DNA from 2 places in the Propionispora vibrioides genome. Region 1 is predicted to be linked to the other one. Evidence: a T-box and tRNA genes for the amino acid it is inferred to sense, from the RefSeq annotation. Region 1 holds a T-box; the other holds one or more tRNA genes.
The links. The T-box of region 1 lies ahead of BMW43_RS20355 (valine--tRNA ligase). A T-box ahead of a tRNA ligase gene usually reads a tRNA of that ligase, here a tRNA-Val.
Positions count from the first base shown of each region.

Region 2: it has a tRNA-Val gene. The T-box ahead of BMW43_RS20355 (valine--tRNA ligase) is inferred to sense a tRNA for this amino acid. The anticodon was not compared.

Region 1 covers NZ_FODY01000043.1:11,946-17,664, forward strand. Annotated here, with positions in the region: gene BMW43_RS20355 (valine--tRNA ligase) at 1-2,594, opposite strand, end outside; T-box leader at 2,645-2,875, opposite strand; gene gltA (NADPH-dependent glutamate synthase) at 2,917-4,326, opposite strand; gene BMW43_RS20365 (sulfide/dihydroorotate dehydrogenase-like FAD/NAD-binding protein) at 4,311-5,165, opposite strand; gene BMW43_RS20370 (formate--tetrahydrofolate ligase) at 5,202-5,719, opposite strand, start outside.
Region 2 covers NZ_FODY01000002.1:269,060-274,778, forward strand. Annotated here, with positions in the region: gene rpiB (ribose 5-phosphate isomerase B) at 1-180, opposite strand, end outside; gene rpe (ribulose-phosphate 3-epimerase) at 214-882, opposite strand; gene BMW43_RS03150 (GntR family transcriptional regulator) at 1,123-1,866, shown strand; gene BMW43_RS03155 (Lrp/AsnC family transcriptional regulator) at 2,066-2,527, shown strand; gene BMW43_RS03160 (LysE family translocator) at 2,530-3,153, shown strand; tRNA gene BMW43_RS03165 (tRNA-Val) at 3,261-3,336, opposite strand; tRNA gene BMW43_RS03170 (tRNA-Glu) at 3,343-3,417, opposite strand; tRNA gene BMW43_RS03175 (tRNA-Asn) at 3,425-3,500, opposite strand; gene BMW43_RS03180 (aminopeptidase) at 3,686-4,798, shown strand; gene speE (polyamine aminopropyltransferase) at 4,856-5,686, opposite strand.

The sequences.
Region 1 (5,719 bases):
TCCTGTTCCTTGGCCCGTTCCTTGGCGATAACATCGGCCGGTGCCTTGGCGACAAACCCTTCGTTGGCCAGCTTGCCGGCCAGGCGGCTCAGTTCTTTGTCCAGCGATGCCAGTTCTTTATTCAGCCGGGCTGTTTCCTTCTCTATATCAATCAGGCCTTTCATCGGCAAATACACTTCCACGCCGTTCACGACGGCCGTCATAGCATTGGCCGGTTTGTCCTGACTACTGTCCGTAATCAGCACAGGCTCCAAAGCGGCCAGCGTTTTCAGGTACTGTACATTATCGGTCAATACCTGTTTAAGGTCCGCATTGGCAGCCTGTAAAATGGCTTCGCTTTTTCTGCCGGGCGGCACATTGACCTCGGCCCGCATGTTGCGCACCGCCTTGATGGTCTCCATAATGATTTCCATCTGCTGTTCGGCGGCACCATTTACATACTCGGCCTCCTTGGCCGGCCAGGCGGCTACCATAATGCTGACTCCGTCATGGGGCAGGTGCTGCCAGATATTTTCCGTAATAAACGGCATGAAGGGATGCAGCAGTTTCAGCGTATTTTCCAGCACGTGCCATAATACATACTGGGCCGTCCTCTTCGCTGCCGCCTGTTCTTTATTATACAGTCTGGGTTTTGCCAACTCGATATACCAGTCACAATACTCATTCCAAATGAATTCATACAGCAGGCGGGCGGCTTCCCCTAGTTCAAACCGCTCCAGATTACGGGTAACAGCTTCCACCGTATGGGCGTAACGGCTCAAAATCCATTGATCGGCCAGCGTAAAGGACGCCGGGTCAGGCCGCTCGGTCGCATCAAAATCGGTCAAGTTCATCAGAACAAAACGGGAAGCGTTCCAGAGCTTATTGGAAAAGTTGCGGCTTGACTCCACCCGCTCCCAGTAAAACCGCATATCATTGCCGGGGGTATTGCCGGTAATCAGTGTAAAGCGCAGCGTGTCGGCGCCGTATTTTTCGATCACATCCAGCGGATCAATACCGTTGCCCAGGGATTTGCTCATTTTCCGTCCCTGGCCGTCCCGGACCAAACCGTGAATAAATACATGTTCAAACGGAATGTCCTGCTGGAATTCCAGCCCCATCATAATCATGCGGGCCACCCAGAAGAAAATAATATCATAGCCGGTTACCAGCACACTGGTCGGATAAAAGCTTTTCAGTTCTTCGGTCTGTTCCGGCCAGCCCATAGTGGAAAAAGGCCAAAGCCCCGAGCTGAACCAGGTATCCAGCACATCCGGGTCCTGTTCCAGGCTGCCGCCGCATTTTGGGCAGGCCGCCGGTGAGTTACGGGAAACGACCGTTTCGCCGCAGGCACAGTACCAGGCGGGAATGCGATGACCCCACCAGATTTGCCGCGATATGCACCAGTCTCTGATATTTTCCAGCCAATTTAAGTAAATCTTCGTGAACCGCTCAGGAACAAATTTTATTTTTCCCGATCGCACAGCTTCGATAGCCGGTTCGGCCAACGGCTGCATCCGCACATACCACTGTTTGGAGATTAACGGCTCCACCACCGTCGCGCAGCGCTGGCAATGCCCAACCGCGTGGGAATGATCCTCGATTTTCACCAAGAAGCCCTGTTCTTTTAAATCGCTGACTAATAGCTTACGGCATTCATAGCGGTCCAAGCCGCTGTATTTGCCGGTGCCTTCCGATATGGTACCATTCGGTTCGATAACGATAATCTCCGGCAGTTCATGGCGCAGTCCCATTTCAAAGTCATTCGGGTCATGGGCGGGTGTTACTTTGACGGCACCGGTGCCAAAGGCTGGATCGACATATTCGTCAGCGATAACCGGAATGCTGCGTCCCACTAACGGCAATATCAGATGTTTGCCGATTAGCTGCTTATAACGGCTGTCTTCGGGATGAACGGCCACGGCAGTATCGCCCAGAATGGTTTCCGGCCGGGTGGTGGCAACGATCAGCGATTCGTCCGGATTGCCTTCGACAAAATATTGAACATGATATAAGTGTCCCGGTTTTTCCTCATGTTCCACCTCGATATCGCTTAACGCCGTATGGCAGCGGGGACACCAATTGGTAATACGGTTGCCCTGGTAAATAAGTCCCTTTTCGTACAGACTTACAAAAACTTCCCGCACCGCTTTGGAGCAGCCCTCATCCATGGTAAAGCGCTCCCGCTCCCAGTCGCAGGAGGCGCCCAGGCTTTTCAACTGGGTGAGGATGCGGCTGCCATAGAGCTTCTTCCACTCCCATACCTTGTCGATAAACGCCTCCCGTCCCAAGTCATAGCGGGAGACATTATCCTTGGCCAGCATTTCCTCCACTTTAATCTGTGTGGCGATACCGGCATGATCGGTACCCGGCATCCACAGAGTGTTATAGCCCTGCATCCGGCGCCAGCGAATTAAAATATCCTGCAGCGTATTATCTAACGCATGTCCCATATGTAGCTGTCCCGTTACATTGGGCGGCGGAATCACAATGCTGAACGGGTCCTTATCCGATGCGGCCGCCGCATGGAACAGCCGGTTTTCCTCCCAAAATTGGTACCATTTTTTTTCTACTGTCTGCGGGTCATACACCGTAGGAATCTGTTGCTCATCCATGTTTATACCTCCTGAAGGATAAAATCATAACAAAAAAGCTCCTTCGCCCCGGAAAGGACGAAAGAGCCTGCTTTCGTGTTACCACCTTGCTTCTCCGGCAAAAACTAACTCCCGCCGGACTCAAACACCATAACGCGGTGACACGGCCGCACCTACTGACTTTCGTTCAGTGCGGCGGTTCCGGGATGACCTTCGGCCCTACTGCGCCGGGAGATCTCACAGCCAAGGATCTCTTCTCTGACAGCCAGTCATGAACTTACTCTTCCCATCATAACCTTTTAACCATATACCAGTTACACTATACTGCCTAACGCAGACAATGTCAAGCCTGACCGGCCCGTTTGTCGCTTAAATAAGTGTCGATGGCGGCAGCGGCTTTCTTGCCGGCGCCCATGGCCAAAATAACGGTGGCAGCCCCTGTCACGATATCGCCGCCGGCAAATACACCGGGCTTGCTGGTGGCGCCGGTTTCGGGATCGGCCACAATATTTCCCTTCTTATTGGTTTCCAGGCCTTTGGTGGTGGACTGGACCAGCGGGTTCGGCCCCTGTCCGATGGCGATGATCACCGTATCGGTAGGCAGTACAAACTCAGAGCCGGGAACTTCCACTGGCCGACGGCGGCCCGAAGCGTCCGGTTCACCTAATTCCATGCTGATACATTTCAGGCCGGTGACCCAGCCTTCCTGATTACCCTGCACCTCTACCGGCGCCGTCAGCAACGTAAAAATAATGCCTTCCTCTTTGGCATGGTGAATTTCTTCCAGTCTGGCCGGCAGTTCAGTCTCGGAACGGCGGTATACGATATGCACCTCTTCCGCCCCCAGTCGTAATGCCGTACGGGCCGCATCCATCGCCACATTGCCACCACCGACGACAGCCACTTTCTTGCCCACATGAATGGGTGTACCCGTGTCAGGGAAACGATATGCTTTCATCAGATTGCAGCGGGTTAAAAATTCATTGGCTGAATATACGCCGTTGAAATTTTCACCGGGGATGTGCATGAAGTGCGGCAGTCCGGCACCGGTGCCGATGAATACGGCATCAAAGCCTTCCTCCTCGATCAGTTCGTCTACCGTAAAAGTTCGGCCGATAACCGCATTTACTTCGATGGCAACGCCCATCTGACGGAGACCGTCAATTTCCGCCTGCACAATCTCTTTCGGCAGACGGAACTCGGGAATACCGTACATCAACACGCCGCCCGGCAAATGGAGCGCCTCAAAAATCGTGACCGCATAGCCCTTTTTAGCCAGTTCACCGGCAGCGCTTAAGCCGGCCGGGCCGGAACCGATGACAGCTACTTTTTGCCCCACTGCTGCCGCGGCGGCAGTGGCCGCACTTTCACCCTGTTTGCGGGCGTAATCGGCTGCATAGCGTTCCAGCCGGCCAATGCCAACCGCTTCGCCTCTTTTGGTTAGTACGCAGAACTTTTCGCATTGGTCTTCCTGGGGGCAAACCCGGCCGCAGATGGCCGGCAAGCCGTTAACCTCTTTTATATTGGCAATGGCGCCGTCCATGTCGCCTTCTTTAATATGCTTGATAAATGCCGGAATATCGACATCCACCGGACAGCCCTTCCGGCAGGGGGCTGCTTTACAGTTCAGGCAGCGGGACGCTTCGGCCTGGGCCAACTCGGCCTCATAGCCCAGCGCCACTTCATCAAAATTGCGGGCCCTTACCTTGGGGTCCTGTTCGGGCATAGCGTTCTTCTTTAGTGAGAGTGACATTTGCATCCCCCTTCCTTGGTCGACGCACAGTGTTCGGCATACTGTTTTTCTTTCGGAATATACATACGCTGCCGCGCCACCAGGCCGGCAAAGTCAACTTTATGAGCATCAAATTCCGGTCCGTCAACGCAGGCAAATTTATTCTCCTCACCGACCGACACGCGACAGCCGCCGCACATCCCGGTCCCGTCCACCATAATCGGATTCAGGCTGACCACGGTAGGAATCTGATAAGGCCGGGTGACTTCGGCCACATTACGCATCATGATCACCGGACCGATGGCAACAACCAGGTCAATTTTCTTCCCTTCGGCAATCATCTGTTTTAAAGGATCGGTAACAAATCCTTTGATACCTTTAGAGCCGTCATCGGTGGCAATATGCAGCGTATCGCTGACAGCCGTCATTTCCTCTTCATAGATCAGAATGTCCTTGTTGCGGGCCCCGATAATCGAGATCACCTCATTGCCGGCCGCCTTCATGCCCCGGGCAATCGGATACACCGGTGCAATCCCGATGCCGCCGCCGACACAGACCACAGTACCGAAATTTTCAATATGAGTCGGTTTACCTAAAGGCCCGACCAGGTCCAGCAGGCTGTCGCCCTCGTTCAAAGTGCCCAGCAGTTTCGTCGAGGCGCCGACTTCCTGGAAGATCAACGTGATACTGCCTTCTTCACGGTCAAAGTCGGCAATTGTCAAAGGCACCCGTTCCCCATCTTCATCAATCCGCAAAATAACAAATTGGCCCGGCTGCGCTTTTTTGGCAATCAGCGGCGCCTGCATTTTAAACAGCTTTACATTGGGCGCCAATTCCTGTTTCAAGAGTATTTTATACACGATAATCCTCCTTAAGTGAAAACTAATCTATTCCTATTAGAAAATTCCGGTAATCGTTCCCTGCTCATCAATATCCATATTGACTGCGGCCGGCTTTTTCGGCAAACCGGGCATTGTCATTATTTCACCGGTCAGGGCTACCAAAAAACCGGCGCCGGCCGCCACCCGGACTTCACGTACCGTAATGGTAAAGCCCTGCGGCCGCCCCAGTTTGGTCATGTCGTCACTGAGTGAATACTGCGTCTTGGCCATACAAACGGGTGTCTTATCAAAGCCAAACTCGGTCAGCTCCCGAATGGTTTTTTCCGCTCCCGGCGTATAATTCACGCCATCTGCGCCATAGATTTCTCTGGCAATAGCGGTAATTTTCTCCTTAATCGGCGCTTTTTCATCATAGATATAAGTAAAACTGCTTTCCTGTTCACAGGCGGCCAGCACTTTCTCGGCCAGTTCCGTACCGCCGGCACCGCCTTTGGCCCATACCTCGGAAATAGCCACTTCCGCTCCCATGGCCAGGCACTTTTCCTTCACGTGCTGCAGTTCGGCCGGTGTAT
Region 2 (5,719 bases), on a different contig from region 1:
GTCAGCTTCCGCCCCTGCCGCCTTTTCTGCCACCGCTTTGGCAATCGGCACGTACTCTGCCGGTTTTGCATCCGTGTCAGGCCCACAATCCACAACTTCAATTGACCGGTTGGCTAAGAACTTTTTCAGCCCTTCTTTCATCGCATATCCTGCATGATCAGATCCAATAGCAATTTTCACAGTACAGCCTCCTCTCTTGTCCTGTTTTACCGCTTATAGCTGTAAAGAGCGAATAATATTTTGATAGTCGGCGATGTTCTCCTTGGTTTTTCCCCGCTGCAGCAAGGCAGAACCGATCACGATGTTTCGTGCTCCGGCGGCTATAACAGCCTTGATATTTTCCTTATTGATCCCGCCGTCCACCTGAATTTCAAAGCTATAGTTTCCTGCTTCTTTAGCAGCAGCTAACTGTTCGATTTTTTTATTCATGGCCACAATATTCTTCTGCCCGCCATAACCGGGATTGACCGTCATAAGCAATACCCGGTCCACCAATTCATACATATATTCGAGCACTTCAATCGGCGTAGCCGGATTGAGCGATACCCCGACCGTCCTGCCGGTCGCTTTAATCATTTGCAGCGTTCTGTGCAAATGAGTGCAAGCTTCGGGATGGACCGTAATGGCATCCGCCCCGGCATCGGCAAAAGTCTGAATATACCGCTCCGGTTTAACAATCATCAGATGTACATCAAATTTCATTGTAGTCAGCGGACGAAGCATTTTGATCTGATCCGGTCCAAAAGCGATATTGGGAACAAAATTTCCATCCATGACATCAATATGCAAAGCTTTAATGCCGCACTCCTCCAGCGTTTGCAGTTCCTGCGCCAAATGCCCCATATCCGCAGCCAATAACGAAGGCGATAAAACAATACTCATCAGAAAACCTCCTTATACATCAATCTATTTTTCCCGAAATACTTGTATCTAGCAATTCCTATATGATATGACATTACATACTTACATATACTTACATGATTAAATTGTAGCAGTCTGTGATATGTTTGTCAATTGGCCATAAGCCGTATATAATAAAAACAACATATGCTTACAGGGAGTATGCTATACTATAATTGTTTTTCACAGTATTACTATTTTTAGATTAGTAGGAGGCTAACCTTGGCTCTTGAAAATAAAGAATTAAACAAAAAAGTACCTGTACCGCTTTACTACCAATTGAAACAATTGCTTTTAGAAGAAATCCAATCAGGCAATTTTCGTGAAAACGACTGCCTCCCTACCGAGATTGAACTGTCCGCGATGTTTAGTATCAGCCGCCCGACAGTACGCCAGGCCATCAATGAGTTGGTTAACGAAGGCTACTTATCCCGCTTAAAAGGCAAAGGTACATTTGTAACGAAACCTAAAATTAATCAGGAGTTTGTCCATATCATCGAAAACTTCAATGAAGGCATGCTCCGCAAAGGTATTAAGCCTAAAACCACGGTCCTGGACCTTAAGGTCACTGAAGCGGACGAAGAACTCGTTCAGGCGCTGGAAGTCGAGCCGGGCGACAAAGTTATCGAACTGCTGCGCCTCCGCTATGCCAATGATGAGCCCATTGTCCTCGTTAATACCTTTATCCCCTATCGTTTATGCCCGGAACTACTGGAAGTGAATTTAAAAGAAGTTTCTATTTACGCTACTTTTGAAAAAAACAATTTGTTCATCAAAAGAGTCCGGCGCATTTTTGAAGCCCAACGAGCCACGAAAACCGACGCACAGTTTCTGGAAATCAAGGAAGGCGATCCGCTTCTATATTTTGAAACCAAAGCGTTCCTCCCCAATAGCACGGTGATTGAATTTTCAAAGCTCAAATACCGCGGTGACCGTAATAAATTTGTCGTGGAACTGGAAAAATAAAAATAGGCCAAATCAAAACAAAGACTACTAATCTTCAAATAAGAAACTGCCAGCCATATTCTATAAATGATATGGCTGGCAGTTTCTTATTGCCGGCAAGCTACCCGTTCTCCCTGTTTATCTGTTGTATTTCTTATTGACATTTAAATTATTCAAATGTATTATTAGATAAAAAGTTACGAAAGGATCGTTTTATTAGGTGAATTATTTTGATTATAAAATTATTACTCATTTAATGCATCATGCCCGTGCAACCTGGGCAGAGCTTGGCACCTTACTGGGCTTATCCGCCCCTGCCGCAGCTGACAGAGTGCATAAGCTGGAAGAACAGGGAGTAATCACCGGCTATGCGGCCTTAATCAACCCAGAATACGCCGGCTGCGGCCTGGCCTCCATCATATTAATCACGCTGGACAATCCGGCGGACAGACCTACCTTTTTAGAGTTGGTAAAGCAGTCGCCGGAAATCATGGAATGTCACCATATAGCCGGTGCGGAAGATTACCTGCTCAAAGTACGCTGTGCCGGAACCCGTGAACTGGAAAAATTAATCAGCGAAGATATCAAAGCTCTGCCAGGCATTAAAACCAGAACAACGATCATTCTTTCAACTGTCAAGGAAACCCCCATACTCCCCATCAAGCAGCCAACGGAACGCTGACAATGGAATCATCACTCTTTCTTAAAGGAATGTTGTTGGGATTCTCCATAGCCGCACCCGTAGGTCCGATTGGCCTGCTCTGTATTCAACGCACATTAGCGAATGGCTGGCTGTACGGTTTTTTATCCGGCCTTGGCACGGCAACCGCCGATGCAGCCTATGGTTTGATAGCGGCTTTTGGCATAACCGCTGTTTCCGCCTTTTTAATCAGCCAGCAATTTCTCCTGCATATTATTGGCGGGTTGTTTTTGCTTTATCTGGGCTATACCACCTTTCGATCCCTGCCAGCCGACACAGTCACCACTTCTTCCATAAAAAATAATCTTAGCAGTTCTTATTCTTCGGCTTTCTTTCTGACATTAACCAATCCTATGACCATTATGTCTTTCGCTGCCATCTTCGCCGGCTTTGGTGTGCAAGCCGGCAGCACCTGGCGTGAAACATATATCCAGCCAGCGTTTATCGTCGGAGGTGTTTTCCTCGGCTCTTTACTGTGGTGGTTATTGCTATGCGGAACTGTCACCATACTCCGTCCCCGTTTTCATCGTACCAGACTCCACTGGCTCAACCGTCTATCCGGCCTGGTCATCGGTTTGTTTGGCCTGCTGAGTCTGGCAACCCTCTAATTCTGTCTCTTCTCATTTGCCGAACAGTCCCTGTTACACAAAGGCCCTTCTGCTCCATTCTTCACAAAAAATAAACAAGCCACCCTGTTAGAGTGGCTTGTTTGATGTGGTGGGCGATGACAGGATCGAACTGCCGACATCCTGCTTGTAAGGCAGGCGCTCTCCCAGCTGAGCTAATCGCCCGTATGTTGGTGACCCGTGGGGGAATCGAACCCCCGATACCGCCGTGAAAGGGCGGTGTCTTAACCGCTTGACCAACGGGCCAATGTATTGGCTCCTCGAGTAGGACTCGAACCTACGACCGATCGGTTAACAGCCGATTGCTCTACCAACTGAGCTATCGAGGAAGGACATTTAATATTATGCCATATTACATAAAAAAACGCAATACCCTATTATGATTTTTTTAACTTATTTTTTTATTCTGCCCGGCCGCAGACAGGATAATTATTACCTGCAGCCAATAATACTATGATAGATAAGCTTTTCAACGGTCTGAACAGATCCGGCCGCAACTAAAGGAGGTAAATTTATGGATGCAAGAATTCAAACCCTGGCACATAACCTGATTACCTACTCCACCCATATCCAGCCGGGTGAAAAGGTCTTAATCGAAATGGTAGATGATGCCCTGCCCCTGACAACGGCATTAATAGACGAGGTGTATCAGGCAGGCGGCATCCCTTTCGTCACCCTAAAAAATAATCAAATTCAACGTTCCCTGTTGCTCAAAGCCAATCAGGAGCAATTATCATTAATCGGTCAGTGGGAAGCGGAACGCATGCGCCAAATGGATGCCTACATCGGTATCCGCGCCAGCCATAATGTCAGCCAGTTGGCAGATGTCCCCGCCTCCCAAATGAGCAAGTATCAGCAAAACTGGGTTGGTCCGGTCCATATGGACATCCGCGTGCCCCATACAAAATGGTGCGTACTGCGCTATCCCAATGCTTCCATGGCCCAGTTAGCCAATATGAGTACCGAATCTTTCGAGGATTTTTATTTCAGAGTGTGCAACCTGGACTACAAAAAAATGGCCGCCGCTATGGATCCGCTAATCGAACTGTTTGAAAAAACCGATGAAGTCAAGATTATCGGCCCCGGCACGGAGCTTTCTTTTTCTGTCAAAGGACTTCCCGCGGTAAAATGCTCCGGTTTACGCAACATACCGGATGGCGAAGTATACACCGCTCCGGTAAGAAATTCGATAAACGGCGTCTTAAGCTATAACACGCCTGCCGTATATCAAGGCGTTACTTATGAGAATGTCCGTCTGGAATTCAGTCAGGGAAAAATTGTGAAAGCCACTGCCAATCACACCGAGCGGATCAATGAAATATTGGATACCGATGAAGGCGCACGCTACATCGGCGAATTTGCCTTAGGCGTCAATCCCCATATTACCATTCCGATGAAAGACACGCTGTTTGACGAGAAAATCAGAGGAAGTTTTCATTTTACTCCCGGCAATGCTTACAAAGTAGCCAATAACGGCAACCAATCGACCATTCACTGGGATCTGGTCTGCATGCAGGACAAGGATCACGGTGGCGGTGAAATCTATTTTGACGGCCGCCTGGTTCGCAAAGACGGTATCTTTGTATTGCCTGAATTGCACGGCTTAAATCCGGAAAATCTCGTCTGACCCAGGAAACAAACAGGCTTGCCGCTATAGCGGCAAGCCTGTTTGTCATCGTTATATCTACTTTAACAAATCCTGAATAAAGGTCGGCAAGGCAAAACAGCTCCGGTGAACGTCCCGGTTATAATACCTGGTGGAAAACGGCAACACCGGCACCTCACCCTGCAACGGGTCATAATGTTTAGATCCTAAGGTGAAGCAGTGCAAACCGCCCGGATATAAGGGAATCGATGCCAGATAGGTTCTCGTAATGGGAAACAGGTCGCGAATATCACTAAAGAGACGGCGAAGTAACGGTTGATGATAAAAGGGCGATTCTGTCTGTTGGACGAATAACCCATCCTCTTTCAGCGCTTTATACACATCCTGATAAAATTCCGGCGTAAACAGCCCTTCGCCCGGCCCAATGGGATCGGAACAATCGACAATAATCACATCATATTTGTTCTGCGCTTCCTTCATGTGCTGAATACCGTCGCCAATTTTCAGCCGCACCTTCGGATTCTCCTGAAGCAAGGCCTCACTAATCTCAGGCAGGTATTTTTTACTTACTTCTACCACCAAACCATCAATCTCAACCATTTCCGCCTGCACAACAGCCGGATGCTTTACCACTTCCCGGATTGTGCCACCGTCACCGCCGCCAATCACCAATACCTGACGGGGATTAGGATGCGTAAGCAAAGGAACATGCGCAATCATTTCGTGATACACAAATTCGTCAAAAACCGAAGTCTGGAACACTCCATCCAGCACTAGCATACGGCCAAACTCCGCTGAATCAACCACGGCGATATCCTGATAAGGGGATTTCCCCGTAAATAACGTTTCTTTCACACGGCAAGTCAGACCCACATGGTCCGTCTGCTGTTCTGTAAGCCATAATTCCATCTATCTTCCCTCCCGCTTGTCTTGTTATTTGGG